One region of the Pelosinus sp. UFO1 genome, then DNA from elsewhere that is predicted to be linked to it. Evidence: a T-box and tRNA genes for the amino acid it is inferred to sense, from the RefSeq annotation. Region 1 holds a T-box; the other holds one or more tRNA genes.
What was found. The T-box of region 1 lies ahead of ileS (isoleucine--tRNA ligase). A T-box ahead of a tRNA ligase gene usually reads a tRNA of that ligase, here a tRNA-Ile.
Positions count from the first base shown of each region.

Region 2: it encodes a tRNA-Ile, which carries the amino acid that the T-box ahead of ileS (isoleucine--tRNA ligase) is inferred to sense. The anticodon was not compared.

Region 1 is NZ_CP008852.1:2,480,267-2,488,313, forward strand. Features, by position in the region: gene UFO1_RS11630 (guanylate kinase) at 1-107, opposite strand, end outside; gene UFO1_RS24075 (peptidoglycan recognition family protein) at 129-1,253, opposite strand; gene ileS (isoleucine--tRNA ligase) at 1,521-4,622, opposite strand; T-box leader at 4,694-4,909, opposite strand; gene UFO1_RS11645 (efflux RND transporter periplasmic adaptor subunit) at 5,068-6,186, opposite strand; gene UFO1_RS11650 (M23 family metallopeptidase) at 6,388-7,020, shown strand; gene UFO1_RS25210 (hypothetical protein) at 7,486-7,659, opposite strand.
Region 2 is NZ_CP008852.1:2,071,591-2,079,637, forward strand. Features, by position in the region: gene tyrS (tyrosine--tRNA ligase) at 179-1,396, opposite strand; gene yunB (sporulation protein YunB) at 1,724-2,398, shown strand; rRNA gene UFO1_RS09515 (16S ribosomal RNA) at 2,695-4,253, shown strand; tRNA gene UFO1_RS09520 (tRNA-Ile) at 4,395-4,471, shown strand; tRNA gene UFO1_RS09525 (tRNA-Ala) at 4,535-4,610, shown strand; rRNA gene UFO1_RS09530 (23S ribosomal RNA) at 4,878-7,809, shown strand; rRNA gene rrf (5S ribosomal RNA) at 8,047-8,047, shown strand, end outside.

The sequences.
Region 1 (8,047 bases):
CGTGGTAATCGTGAGGTCCAAGTAATAATTGGATTTAATCCTAAAGACCGTTGCAGTGTAGTTTTCCCAACTCCACTAGGGCCAATAAAAGCAACAATATTAATCATAATAACCTCTGTTTTTATTAATTACATTAAGGTCTCACTAGTATTTAGTTTAATCCTCTGAATAAACTCTTGCCATGGAAAAAATACTCCTGGGCATGTCGTTCCCTGGGTCACTTCTCTATGTGGCATGATATTCTCTAATGGAATATGGTATTTTCGCATTAGTTCGAGGGTTAATTTCACTAGAGCATCCATCTGTACAACAGTAGGGGACTTACTCTCAAAATTACCGACTAATACGATACCGATGCTACGTGGATTAGCTCCCAGAGCATGAGCTCCTATTAAATTTTCCGGACGGCCATTCTCGACAGTACCATCAGGCAGAATCACTTTATGATAGGCAATACCTGCCCAACCTTTTTTTAAATGTAACTCGTGGATATCAGATACTGACATATCTTCTATAGCAGTATGGTGAATTACTATCATATCTGTTTTCTTCCGCGGCAACAAATTTTCAGAAAAGAAAAGCTCCGGTTGAAAATAATTATCCGTTTTTAGCCAATTATCATCTCGGCTTGATTGTTGTGCATTAAGATTTGACGCTATTCGATTGAACCGACTCTTCTTAAGATAATTTTTGGCATCACCAGGAGCAATCTCTGTAATTTCAAAACCGTGGATTTTTGAATGCATATTTATTTTTGCATTGGCTTTTAAGTTATCTATGAAAAAACGAATTAAGTTATATTTGTTATCCGATTTTCGAACAATCACCCTTAATTCTGGAAAAGTACTATTCACGAATACAGTGCTATCTGCTGCAATAATGTCGGTGTACAGTTCGCCAAAACAGTTTTGAAAGTCCCTAATCTTAATGTTACCATCCATTATTTGAGTTTCTTTTACAACTCGATTTTGTGCATTATATTCAATCCAAACCGTTGCATTCATCTCTCCCACTATGGTCATGTAACCATAGGCCTTAGCACTACTATTTAACGTAGATTTCCATTCACTTTGTGTCCAGATCCGATTAAACCCATCTTGGACTAAAGAATAATCACCGTACCTTTGCTCAATTTGGCTTTTGCTATTTCCAATTTCAGCAGAAGCACTGGATGTTAGAGTAAAGGTCAATACACAGGCAAGAAAAAATATCAAGCAGGGCTGCTCGAATAATCGTATTTGTTTAATAATCACAATATCATCTCCTTAAAAAATTTGTATATTGCAATTTGATTTTTCTAACTTATTGTATGGTTAAACCTATGTTAGCAGATCCGTATTACTGACTAAAAGATACTTCTCTTCCTTATTAGCCTTAAACACCTTCTTCCCCTGCAAGTAAAATGTACTTTTTTTCTATCTGACTATTAGTAAATTATAAATTCAGATACACAAAAGCAACCAATACGACTCACACTTTCTCCATGAGTGGTATTGGTTGCTTTTTAAAACTGTTCAATCCTATTGAATTGCAACCGTTAACTTCAATGGTTCACTATTAATTAATACATCTGTATACTCTCTTACTTCATCAAACACAATTTCCACCGCCAGGGTTTCACTCATAATATAGTCCTTGTATTGAATCACAACGTCTTGAAGACAGACATTTCCCGTCATATAGATTTTAATCTTATCCATTACTTCAAAAGAACTATCTTTTCTCATATTTTGGATTTTGCTAATGATTTCTCTAGCATATCCTTCAACTTTCAGACTTTCAGAGATATGGGTATCAAGAACAACACCAACATCACCTTCTCCAGCAAAGGCGAAACCTTCGAGTCCATTCATCGTTACCAACAAATTGGTAGAGTTAAACTCTATGAGAGTACCATCAATTTCTACTGTAATGGCCTCGTTATTTGAAATTTTCAACGCTAACGCCATCTGATCCATCTCCGAAATAGCTTTTCTGATGGCTGGTATAAACTTACCATGAGTTTTCCCTAACACTGGCGAATTGGGTTTTACGATATAACTTACATAATCAGACATATTAGCGTTCACTTCTACGCATTTTATATTTAGTTCTTCTTTAATAATATCAATATAATAATCAGGTAGTGTCTTAGTACTTAGTAACATTTTGGAAAGAGGCTGCCTATTTTTAATATTGGCCACATTTCTCGCACTTCTTCCTAGACCACAAATCTTGTAAGTTAGCTCCATTTCTTTTTCCAGCTGCCTATCGACAAGCTTTTCATCATATTCAGGCCACCTGCACAGATGCACACTCTCCGGTGCTTTTACATCACGACCTACTACAAGGTTTTGATAAATCTCTTCTGTTATAAAAGGAACGAAAGGAGCAGCCACGATTACTAGATTTTTCAGCACAGTGTGTAAGGTAAGATACGCATCGATCTTATCATCTGTCATCTCCATAACCCAATATCTGGTTCTATTTCTCCTCACATACCAGTTTGACAACTCATCAGTAAATTCTCCGATAAGCTCTGCTGCTCCAGTTATATCATAAGCATCCAGATCTTCCCCAACCTTATAAATCATGGTATTAAGCTTAGAGATAATCCACTTATCCATGACATGGCTACTTTGTCTCCCATGATACGTAGTCGGATCAAACTGATCGATCTGTGCATACAACACGTAGAAAGAATATATATTCCATAAAGTATTTAAAAATTTACGTTGGGCTTCAATCACCGCATCTTCATAAAACCTGGATGGCAGCCAAGGAGCACTAGCAGTATAAAAATACCATCGTAAGGCATCGGCTCCTTGATTCTCCAGAACCGTAAAAGGATTTAAGACATTCCCTTTATGCTTTGACATTTTAATACCGTTTTTATCGAGCACATGCCCAAGAACGATACAATTTTCAAAAGGACTCTTATCAAATATGGCAGTAGATATAGCGAGAAGGGTGTAAAACCATCCTCTTGTCTGATCAACCGCTTCCGATATAAACTGGGCAGGAAAGTTTTTCTCAAACAACTCCTTATTCTCAAAAGGATAATGATATTGAGCAAAGGGCATGGAGCCGGAATCATACCAGCAATCAATTACCTCGCTAACTCTTTGCATTTTTTTTACACACTTAGGACATTGTAGTGATACCTTATCAATGTAGGGCTTGTGAAGCTCAATATCTCCCGGCACTTGGATTGCCTTTTCCTTTAGTTCGGCAAGGCTTCCGATGCATTCCCTATGCCCGCATTCGCATTCCCAAATTGGTAAAGGGGTGCCCCAATAACGTTCCCGACTTAGTCCCCAATCAATCACATTATCCAGGAAATTACCAAATCGACCTTTCTTAATATTATCAGGATACCAATTGATTTTATCATTATTTTCTAAGAGATTGTCTCGTAAGGAGGACATCTTTACGAACCAAGAATCCCTCGGATAATATAAAAGAGGTGTGTCACAGCGCCAGCAGAATGGGTACGAATGAAGATATTTCTCTGTTTTATAAAGGATATTTTTTTCCTTCATAACTTCAATGATTTTTTCATCTGCTTTTTTAACAAACATCCCCTGCCAGGGGATGACCTCTTTCACAAAATTCCCCTGCACATCAACCAAATTTATCAACGGCAGATCATATTTCTGCCCTACCCGATTATCATCTTCTCCATAAGCAGGTGCTATGTGAACCACACCTGAACCATCACTAAGAGTTACAAAATCACCATGAACAATATAATAGGCTTTTTTCTCAGGAGTGACAAAAGAGAACATTGGTTCGTACTCCTGCTCAAGAAGCTCTTCTCCTTTAAAGGCTCTTACTACCTCATACTCACCATCAATCCTGCTAAGCAAATCTTGGGCAATGATCAAATGCTCTTCCTGATTGATGATTTCCACATAATCATATTTTCGATTCACTGCAAGAGCTACATTACTTGGCAAGGTCCATGGTGTTGTCGTCCATACTAGAATATAGGTATCTTTACCCTTTAGTTTAAATTTAACGTAAGCAGAGCTATCCTTCACATCTTTATAGCCTTGGGCAACCTCATGAGATGATAGAGCGGTCCCGCAGCGCGGACAGTAAGGAACAATTTTATGACCTTTATATAACAAGTCTTTATCCCAGAGCTGTTTCAATGACCACCATACCGATTCAATATATTCATTTTGATAGGTAACATAAGGATTATCCATATCAATCCAGTAAGCTACCCGTTCGGACATATCCTTCCACTGGGTTGCATAGGTAAATACGCTATCTTTGCACTTTTTTATAAAGTTTTCCACACCATATTTTTCAATTTGCGGTTTTCCAGATATACCAAGAGCTTTCTCTACCTCAAGTTCAACAGGCAGACCGTGCGTATCCCAACCCGCTTTGCGTAAAACATGATATCCTTTCATAACTTTATAACGAGGGATAAGATCTTTAATCACTCGAGTAACGACATGACCAATATGAGGTGCACCATTGGCTGTAGGAGGGCCGTCGTAAAAGGTAAAATATTCACTACCTTCATTCATTTGAAAATTTCTTTTTATAATATCTTTCTCTTTCCATTGTTCAAGAACGGATTTTTCCATTGCTACAAAATTATTCTTGGAATCAACTTTTTTATACATGTTAAAAACTCCTTTTACTCGATAGCCTTCACCATTCTATCCCTTCACTAAAAATAAAAAAACTTCATCCTGTCCAGGACGAAGTTTTACATTCGTTATACCACCTTTAACAACCATTCAGGTACTAGCATACCTTATCCTTTAACGCAGAAATACGGATTGACTTACTCTAATTTCAGCCATCAGCTCTCAGGTGATTTTCTTCAGATTATCATCATAGGTTCTCAGCAATCCCTACTCTCTGTGTATGTAAAATCATGAATACTCTTCCCGATCATCGCTTTTTAAATACTTCTATTAATTTACCAACAGTATACGCCCTGCTTTTTATATTGTCAATGGATGAACAAAAGATATTCCTTCATATCCTTCTTCTCTTGCTCTGGATATAACCCAAAAGTCCTGCACTACTTATCCTAAGTAGTACAGGACTTTATATGCTGTTTTATTCTAGAACAGTAATAGTATCCCCATTTTTAAGCTGATCGATAAGAGTTGTTATTACCAGACTACCTTGTGGTATAGCTGATGTAACTTCCAACAAATCTCCAATTACTTCACCGACTGTAACCTGTTGACGAATTGCCTTTCCTTCAATGTCAAAGAAAATAAAATATTGTCCTTCTGCGTCACGTAGCACGGCTTGGGCCGGAATCGCTATCGTACCGACCTCTTGTCCAGTAGCAATGCGCACGGTAATAGACATTCCCAGTGGTAACATATCCCCTGGCGGCTGGATTAGTTTTATATGCGCCATAAAAGACGCAATCTGTTTATCTTTAACTTCGGGATAAATGCCGGAAACTTGCCCCGCCAGTTGCTGTCCCGCTACCTCGATAACTGCTTTTGAACCGAGCTGGATAAAATATAACTCACTTTGTTCCAGCGGCACGACAATCTCTACATCTTGCCCACTGCCAAGCGACATAAGTTCTTGCCCTTCCGTAACCGTACTGCCGGCGGCTACCACGCTTCCAGTAATCGTTCCATCAATTGGTGACTGAATCGTAACCGGGCCGTTCACGACAGTAGTAACCGGTCTTTCAGGTACTATCATACCTTCTTGCGAACCCTGCATGCCTGCCTGAGCCGCCTGTAGACGCCCTTCCGCAGTTTCCAACTGTTTACGGGCAATAGCACCTTGTTCATAGAGTTTTTTATACCGATTGTATTCATTTAATGCCTTTTCATATATATCCTTCGAAACCGAAGAGACTTCTACTGACGTAGAGTTAGACGCGACCATAACCTTACTATCCCCGCCAGTGATGTCTAGTTTAATTAGCGGCTGACCTGCTTTCACTACCTGACCTGCTGTAACGTAGACATCATTAACACGGCCTACCCCTTCAGTGTAAACAGGAACCATCGTCGCATGCACTACCAATCCGGCACGCTCAATGTGTAGTGGTTTACTAACAGTACTGACTTGAGTAACGGTGACACTCACTGGCGTCCGCTGACTCGTACGTTGTAAAAAAAAAGTCGTTGCGATGGCTAAAACAACAATCAGTACTATGATTGCCTTCCTCGACTCACGAAATTGCTGTATAGATATCTGCATATTTGTCATCTCCATTATGAAAACTTAGCCGTTACTATGTTCTCATGTTTCGTAAGTGGCGTCAAGTTGTTATTTTTAGCAGATTTTTTAATTTAGGCAGGCAAAATATCTCGATTTCCGCTATAATGTAAAATGGTAGACAAATTATCCTATGAGCTACCTTTTATCTTATAATTCTACGTTTAAGGAGGAACCCCAGTTATGACAGATCCTATAGAAACTCCGACTGCAAAAAAGGCAACTGTTATCAAAAAAATGCTAACACTCTCAGCACCATGGCGCATCTTCTTGCTATGTATGCTACTTATATCGATACTCTTCTACCAATTACACTTGCCGCTTACCTCGCAGGTGGCAACAGCAAATGAAGTTACCGAGTACACAGCTCCCAGCTTGCCAACTCCACCCTCGATTACGCCTAAACCAGCTGCTAACTTAGTTGCAACACCTTCTATTTGGCCTGTTCGAGGAACCATTACTTCAGGGTTTGGTTGGCGAATCTCGCCATTCGGCGACGGTAATGAGTTACATCCTGGTGTCGATATTGCCTATACTATGGGCGCACCAGTAGTGGCAACTGCCGACGGCGAAGTCGTAGCGAGTGGTCCGGCTGGTGGCTATGGCAATCTAGTACAAATTGACCACGGAAATGGTATCGCAACACTATATGGCCACAACTCCCAGCTAGCTGTTAATGTTGGACAACAAGTCAAGAAAGGACAGGTTATTGCCTATGCTGGCAGCACTGGCAAAAGCACCGGCCCCCATGTCCATTACGAAGTGCGTATAAACAATACTCCTATAGATCCAATGAAATACCTAGTATCCTATTAATAATGTCAATAAAAACAGCAGCTACATCCCTGAGGCTGTAGCTGGCTTATTTCAGAATGCTATTTTTAAATTATTAAACCTTGCTTGGTATATTTCTTTTTTCACATACTACTAATGCAACTAACCCCATAAACCTGCTTGCAAAATAAAGAAGCTACGTATATTCGTGGCTTCTTTATTTTGCGAATTATTGTACTATCCCACAAAGGAAACCAGCAAATTGCCATTATCTATTAGTGATAATAGTAAATACCTTACAATCCGCTGGAAATCATTAGAACTAAGGTGGCAAAATTAATGACAACACTTTGAGTAATTACAAATTAAATAGTGCAATAATCGAGTTACTTGCAGTGTACAATACTAGTATTCCAACGAAAATGACAATGGGATGATTGCGCCATTCATTTTCTTTTTTTATTTCTTTTATATTATCCACAAAAAAACACCTCTTTGCATCTTTAATCAAGCATTTGATAGTTTTTTAATTCTCTCGCAATTAACTAATTCTCTTATTCTAGCATGGATAGTAATTTCAATATCCCTAGTTAACTCTTCTAGAAGTCTCTCTACTTGTTCATCACTAGCCTCAGAAAAATATTTTTTCACAAGCTGTTTTGTTTCTTCTTGTTTCAACATAACAAATACTCCTTATTTAGTACTAATTATTATTACTTCAATATTAAAATGAAAATTCCTTCTTCCTAATTAAACAAAAATGCAATAATAAATAGGATGTTTTTTACCACCTTCTGTGATTCTTATTGTTTTCCAATACAAGCTAATAAAGAATAGCTTGTATTGGAAAACAAGATGCACCTACTCCGCTAGGGCACTATCAGTGCTACCAAATACCATCAATTGAAGTAGACCTTTGCTCTCGAAGGTTAGTTTTATCATCAGTAAAACAATGCCTCACGGATCATGGCCTTGTAGAAGGATATGTTTCTAGTGGCTGTATTAGAAGGTGTAAATCGAGATATTGAAGAGTTATTTTTTAAAAATTAAGTTGGTACTTCAGTAATAA
Region 2 (8,047 bases), 410 kb from region 1:
AGAATTGAGTACGCTAACTATTATACCATAAAAGGATATTATTCAGGGGATATATTTTGCTAACATTGTTTGCAATTTATGAAATCCTATGTTATAATGCCGCTCAAAAAAATATCCAAAAAAATGACACCAAAGTGGTGTCATTTAGATTATTACGGAAGTCTATAGTTTTATGCACTTATTCTATAATAATGCGATGAAAGGTTTTTTTACCTTTACGAATAAGCAGGCTATTATTTTCAAATAAATCAGCAGTAATTATAAAGTCTAAATCGGTTACTTTATTGTCGCCAATATAAAGACCGCCTTGTTGGATTAGTCTTCTTCCTTCGCTTTTGGATGGGACTATTCCAGTAGCAGCTAAAACGTCAATAACTTTGGTACCAAGCATGTTAGTGGTAATGGACACTGTTGGTGCATTGTCTAATGCACCAGCTCCACTAAATAATGCTTCAGTTGCTTGTTGCGCTTTTTCAGCTTCTTCTGAACCATGAATGAGCTTCGTTACTTCGAAGGCTAGTATTTTTTTTGCGATGTTAATTTCTTTATCTTTAAGAGCTCCTAACCTTCTTACTTCATCCATTGGCATAAAGGTTAGAAGTGCTAAACATTTTTCCACATCTGCATCATCAATATTACGCCAATATTGGTAAAAAGCATAAGGAGAAGTTTTTTCGGCATCGAGCCAAAGAGCACCTTTCTCCGTTTTACCCATCTTCCGTCCATCACTAGTGGTCAATAGAGTATAGGTTAATCCATAGGCTGGCTTGCTTTCTTTGCGGCGTATAAGATCTGCTCCAGCAAGGATGTTAGACCATTGATCATCTCCGCCCATTTGCATGATGCAATTACATTGACGATTAAGTTCTAGGAAATCATAGGCCTGCATTAGCATATAGTTAAACTCTAAGAAAGATAACCCTTTGTCCAGCCGTTGTTTAAAACATTCTGCAGTTAGCATGCGGTTCACAGAGAAGTGTACACCGATCTCCCTTAAAAATTCGATGTAATTGAGATTAAGTAACCAGTCGGCATTGTTAACCATTAACGCTTTGTTATCAGAGAAGTCAATAAAGCGCTGCATTTGTTTTTTAAAGCGCTCACCGTTGTGGACAATATCTTCCTGGGTCATCATTTTACGCATATCAGTTTTACCTGATGGATCACCGACCATTGTCGTGCCGCCACCGATTAGACACACTGGTCGATGACCAGCCTTTTGCATATGCGCCATTACCATCATTCCTAGAAAATGTCCAACATGTAAGCTGTCCGCAGTGGGATCGAAGCCAATGTAAAAAGTGATTTTTTCTTTAGCGAAGAGTTCAGCCATTTCATCTTCATGGGTAAGCTGTTGGATAAAACCTCGTTCTTTAAGAACATCAAGTACAGTCATTGATTTGATAAACCTCCTTATATTTGCCAAATGGTTAACATATAAAAATAAAACCGTCCTGGTTAGGGACGAGTATTACCCGCGCTGCCATTCTGTTCTAAGCTAAAACGGCTTGCATATTTTTCGGGAAATTTTTATGTGAAATACTAACTGTAATATAGCAGGATACACCACAATTGTCAATGTGATCCATAGTTCGTGATTTGACCATAACACCATATAATATACGGTGTTATGGTTAAATCTTTCATACGTTCCATATAAATATGACACATTAAAAGCTATAAAACCATATAATACGTTATATCCTACTTTAGGAGGGTAATCATGAGGTTTTCTGTAGTGAAAAGACGGAGAATATCATCCTCAATATTGTTAGCCATTGTGGTATGTATTATTTTTGTGACGGGTTTTTGGATGGTAGAAGCCCATTTAAAGCCAACATTATTAGTTATAGCTGAAACAAAAGCCACTTTTATTGCCACTCAATCTATTAATCAGGTTATTAACGACCGAGTGAATTTAGATATTAATCCTCAAACATTGATGAACGTTACACTTGATAGTCGTGGTCGTGTAGTGTTAATACAACCTAATACTATGGAATTTAATAGAATTGCTGCAGATACTACAATTAAAGTACAAGATATTCTAAAGGGTATTGGTGAAGAGAAAATTGAGATACCAATGGGGCAAATTTTAGGTAGTCAGTTATTAGCTAGCATTGGACCGAATATAACGGTAACGGTTATTCCAATTGGTACGGTTCAGGTAAAAGTAATCGATAAATTTGAACAGGCAGGTATTAATCAAACTAGGCACATGATATATCTAATTGCCACTACACAAATTAGAATAGTGGTTCCCTTAGTTAGTAAAAGTATTAGTGTGGATACGCAGATGCCAATCGCCGAATATGTTGTTGTTGGGGATGTACCTAGTACATATGTACAATTTCCATTTCCTCTTCCTAATAATATAGCCGAAGAATTGAAACAATAATAAAGGTATAGATTAAATAAATGGAAAAAGGGGATTGACATAAATTCAAAAAATATGTTAATATAAATAAGTCATCGCAAGTATTCGTAAAAATGTTGACGAGCAATAAAAAGTGTGTTAACATATACGAAGCACAATAAGCGGTGCAGTGTTCCTTGAAAACTAAACAATGTAAGTAAGGTTAAAATAAGCCAGATGTGCGGTACTCGTTTGAGTACAAAACAAAGTTAGTCCACTTTGGTGAGATTGACAAAAAGCTAGTTTTTTAAAGAGCCATTAAGGTTCTCTAATATAATTTATTGGAGAGTTTGATCCTGGCTCAGGACGAACGCTGGCGGCGTGCCTAACACATGCAAGTCGAACGGAGATTTCAGCAATGGAATCTTAGTGGCGAACGGGTGAGTAACGCGTAGACAACCTACCTTCTAGATGGGGACAACACTGCGAAAGTGGTGCTAATACCGAATGTTGTATGTGAAACGCCTGTTTCACATACTAAAGGTGGCCTCTATTTATAAGCTACCACTAGAAGATGGGTCTGCGTCTGATTAGCTAGTTGGTGAGGTAATGGCTCACCAAGGCGACGATCAGTAGCCGGTCTGAGAGGATGAACGGCCACACTGGGACTGAGACACGGCCCAGACTCCTACGGGAGGCAGCAGTGGGGAATCTTCCGCAATGGACGAAAGTCTGACGGAGCAACGCCGCGTGAGTGAAGAAGGTTTTCGGATCGTAAAACTCTGTTTTCAGGGACGAATGTGCGATATGTGAATAATGTGTTGTAATGACGGTACCTGACAAGAAAGCCACGGCTAACTACGTGCCAGCAGCCGCGGTAATACGTAGGTGGCAAGCGTTGTCCGGAATTATTGGGCGTAAAGCGCGCGCAGGTGGGATAATAAGTCTGATGTTAAAGTTCGGGGCTCAACCCCGTGAAGCATTTGGATACTGTTATTCTTGAGTGCAGGAGAGGAAAGTGGAATTCCTAGTGTAGCGGTGAAATGCGTAGATATTAGGAGGAACACCAGTGGCGAAGGCGACTTTCTGGACTGTGTCTGACACTGAGGCGCGAAAGCCAGGGTAGTGAACGGGATTAGATACCCCGGTAATCCTGGCCGTAAACGATGGGTACTAGGTGTTGGGGGTATCGACCCCTCCAGTGCCGGAGTTAACGCAATAAGTACCCCGCCTGGGGAGTACGGCCGCAAGGTTGAAACTCAAAGGAATTGACGGGGGCCCGCACAAGCGGTGGAGTATGTGGTTTAATTCGACGCAACGCGAAGAACCTTACCAAGGCTTGACATCGTCTGATGATCCTAGAGATAGGAAGTTCTCCTTCGGGAGACAGATAGACAGGTGGTGCATGGCTGTCGTCAGCTCGTGTCGTGAGATGTTGGGTTAAGTCCCGCAACGAGCGCAACCCTTATCCTATGTTGCCAGCACGTAATGGTGGGAACTCATGGGAGACTGCCGTGGATAACACGGAGGAAGGTGGGGATGACGTCAAGTCATCATGCCCCTTATGTCTTGGGCTACACACGTACTACAATGGGCTTTAATAGAGGGTAGCGAAGCCGCGAGGTGAAGCCAAACCCAAAAACAAGCTCTCAGTTCGGATTGCAGGCTGCAACTCGCCTGCATGAAGTCGGAATCGCTAGTAATCGCAGATCAGCATGCTGCGGTGAATACGTTCCCGGGCCTTGTACACACCGCCCGTCACACCACGAAAGTTGAGAGCACCCGAAGCCGGTGAGGTAACCAGCAATGGAACCAGCCGTCGAAGGTGAGATCAGTGATTGGGGTGAAGTCGTAACAAGGTAGCCGTATCGGAAGGTGCGGCTGGATCACCTCCTTTCTATGGAGATTTGAATCATTGAAATACATGGTTCTAATCCAAGGTCGACACATCTGGCATTATATACTAGACGGAGCTTATGTGCTTGCTGTAGTATTACAACCTACTTACATTGATTAGTTTTGAGGGAATACCTCAAATGGGCCTATAGCTCAGCTGGTTAGAGCGCACGCCTGATAAGCGTGAGGTCAATGGTTCGAGTCCATTTAGGCCCACCATTATTTTGTTGTTTTGATTCGAGGTAACTCGGATTTTTTTAAACGAAAAATGGATTTTTATACGGGGAATTAGCTCAGCTGGGAGAGCACCTGCCTTGCACGCAGGGGGTCAACGGTTCGATCCCGTTATTCTCCACCATTTATGTTCTTTGAAAACTGCACAGAAGAAAGCAAAGTAATAATTCTAATAGCAATATTAGGGTGATTACCGAGCATGTTAGGATTTTTTTAATGTGTATTTCGGCGTTAAAACCGAATATACCACCAACTAAAGGTTGGCAAGAAGCTGTCAGATGCGAGGCGGAGCGAGGACAAGAGTGAGTCGTACTTCTGTACGTCGAACGAATGCCCACAGCGACAACGAAGCAGATGACTGTTTATTGACAGCCGACTATTAGTGTGACTAAGTCAAGCTAATAAGGGCATACGGTGGATGCCTTGGCGCCAAGAGCCGATGAAGGACGGGGTAAGCTCCGATAAGCTAGGGGGAATCGCAAGCAGGTTTTGATCCCTAGATTTCCGAATGGGGAAACCCAACAGTGGTAATGCACTGTTACCCATACCTGAGAGTATGAGGAGGGCACCTGGGGAACTGAAACATCTAAGTACCCAGAGGAAAAGTAATCAAGTGAGATTCCCTAAGTAGCGGCGAGCGAACGGGGAAGAGCCCAAACCGAGTCAGTTTACTGATTCGGGGTTGAGGACCGGCATAATTCGAGTCAGGCTTAGTCGAACTACCTGGAAAGGTAGACCATAGGGGGTAACAGTCCCGTAGACGAAAAGCAGAGCAAGATGGCCGAGTTCCAGAGTACCACGAGACACGTGAAACCTTGTGGGAAGCAGGGGGGACCACCCTCCAAGGCAAAATACTCCTTGGCGACCGATAGCGTATAGTACCGTGAGGGAAAGGTGAAAAGCACCCCGGGAGGGGAGTGAAAAAGAACCTGAAACCGTATGTCTACAAGCAGTTGAAGACCCTTATGTGGTCAACAGCGTGCCTATTGAAGAATGAACCGGCGAGTTACAGTAACTAGCGAGGTTAAGCAGAAGATGTGGAGCCGCAGCGAAAGCGAGTCTTAATAGGGCGAATAGTTAGTTGTTGTAGACCCGAAACCGCAGTGATCTATCCATGGCCAGGTTGAAGCGCAGGTAAAATTGCGTGGAGGACCGAACTCGTGAACGTTGAAAAGTTTTGAGATGAGTTGTGGATAGGGGTGAAATGCCAATCGAACGCGGAGATAGCTGGTTCTCCCCGAAATAGCTTTAGGGCTAGCCTCAAGAAATAAGTACAGACGGTAGAGCTCTGATTGGGCTAGGGGCCTTATAGGTTACCGAACTCTGTCAAACTGCGAATGGCTGTACTCGGACCTTGGGAGTCAGACTGCGAGTGATAAGACCCGTAGTCAAGAGGGAAACAGCCCAGACCATCAGCTAAGGTCCCAAATGCCGTACTAAGTGGCAAAGGATGTGGAACTTCAGAAACAACCAGGATGTTGGCTTAGAAGCAGCCACCATTTAAAGAGTGCGTAATAGCTCACTGGTCGAGAGGTTTTGCGCCGAAGATGTCCGGGGCTAAAGTACGGAACCGAAGCTATGGATTTGTAACTTTGTTACAAGTGGTAGGGGAGCGTTCTATACGCTTTGAAGCAGTACCGTAAGGAGCTGTGGAGTATATAGAAGTGAGAATGCCGGTATGAGTAGCGAAAAGACAAGTGAGAATCTTGTCCACCGAAAGCCTAAGGTTTCCTGAGCAACGCTCGTCGTCTCAGGGTAAGTCGGGGCCTAAGCCGAGGCGTAAATGCGTAGGCGATGGACAACTGGCAAACATTCCAGTACCACCCACATCCGTTTGAGTGATGGAGTGACACAGAAGGGTAAGTAATCGCATGAATGGAAGAAATGCGTCTAAGCTTGTAGGGTGTTTAGTAGGCAAATCCGCTAAACGTATAGCCTGAGGAGTGACGGGGAGTTGCTAGCGATAGCGATGAACTTACTGATCCCACACTGTCAAGAAAAGCTTCTAGCGAGGCTGTGGGTGCCCGTACCGCAAACCGACACAGGTAGGCGGGGAGAGAATCCTAAGGTGCGCGGGAAAACCCTCGTTAAGGAACTCGGCAAAATGTCCCCGTAACTTCGGGAGAAGGGGAGCCCTTTTAGGTGATTACCCTTGCGGTATGAGCTAAAGAGGGTCGCAGAAAAGAGGCCCAAGCGACTGTTTACCACAAACACAGGTGCCTGCTAAAGCGAAAGCTGACGTATAGGTGCTGACACCTGCCCGGTGCTGGAAGGTTAAGGGGAGTGCTTAGAAGCAATTCGAAGGTGTGAACTGAAGCCCCAGTAAACGGCGGCCGTAACTATAACGGTCCTAAGGTAGCGAAATTCCTTGTCGGGTAAGTTCCGACCCGCACGAAAGGTGTAACGACTTGGGCACTGTCTCAACGAGGGACCCGGTGAAATTGAAATACCTGTGAAGATGCAGGTTACCCGCGACTGGACAGAAAGACCCCATGGAGCTTTACTGTAGCCTGACATTGAATTTTGGTAAATGATGTACAGGATAGGTGGGAGACTGCGAGATATGTACGCTAGTATGTATGGAGTCATTGTTGGGATACCACCCTTTATTTACTGGAATTCTAACTTTAATAGTAACGACATTAAGGACAGTGTCAGGTGGGCAGTTTGACTGGGGCGGTCGCCTCCGAAAATGTAACGGAGGCGCTCAAAGGTTCCCTCAGCGCGGCCAGAAATCGCGCGAAGAGTGCAAAGGCAGAAGGGAGCTTGACTGCGAGACGTACAGGTCGAGCAGGGACGAAAGTCGGACTTAGTGATCCGGTGGTACCGCGTGGAAGGGCCATCGCTCAACGGATAAAAGCTACCCTGGGGATAACAGGCTAATCTCTCCCAAGAGTCCATATCGACGGGGAGGTTTGGCACCTCGATGTCGGCTCATCACATCCTGGGGCTGTAGTAGGTCCCAAGGGTTGGGCTGTTCGCCCATTAAAGTGGTACGTGAGCTGGGTTCAGAACGTCGTGAGACAGTTCGGTCCCTATCCATCGCGGGCGCAAGAGACTTGAAGGGAACTGCTCCTAGTACGAGAGGACCGGAGTGGACGAACCAATGGTGTACCAGTTATCCCGCCAGGGGTACAGCTGGGTAGCTACGTTCGGAAAGGATAAACGCTGAAAGCATCTAAGCGTGAAACCAGCCTTAAGATGAGGTCTCTCATAGCGTAAGCTAGTAAGTCCCCTTGTAGATGACAAGGTTGATAGGCCAGGTGTGTAAGTCCAGCAATGGATTCAGCTGACTGGTACTAATAGGACGAGGGCTTGACTTAATTTAGTTAGTAGCGCAGCTACTAACGACTAACATGCAGTCTTTCTTCTGTGAAGTTTTGAAGGAACATATATTTTATATGTATGTACCTTTATGGAATAGATTGATTAGAATGGCACAGCTGCTAGGCGTGACGAGGACGTGAAGTGAACAGTACTACAGTACGTGAACTGAACGCCCGCAGAAACAACAACGCAGATGGGGTATTATAAGCAATCGGACCATTTAAAAACTTTAAT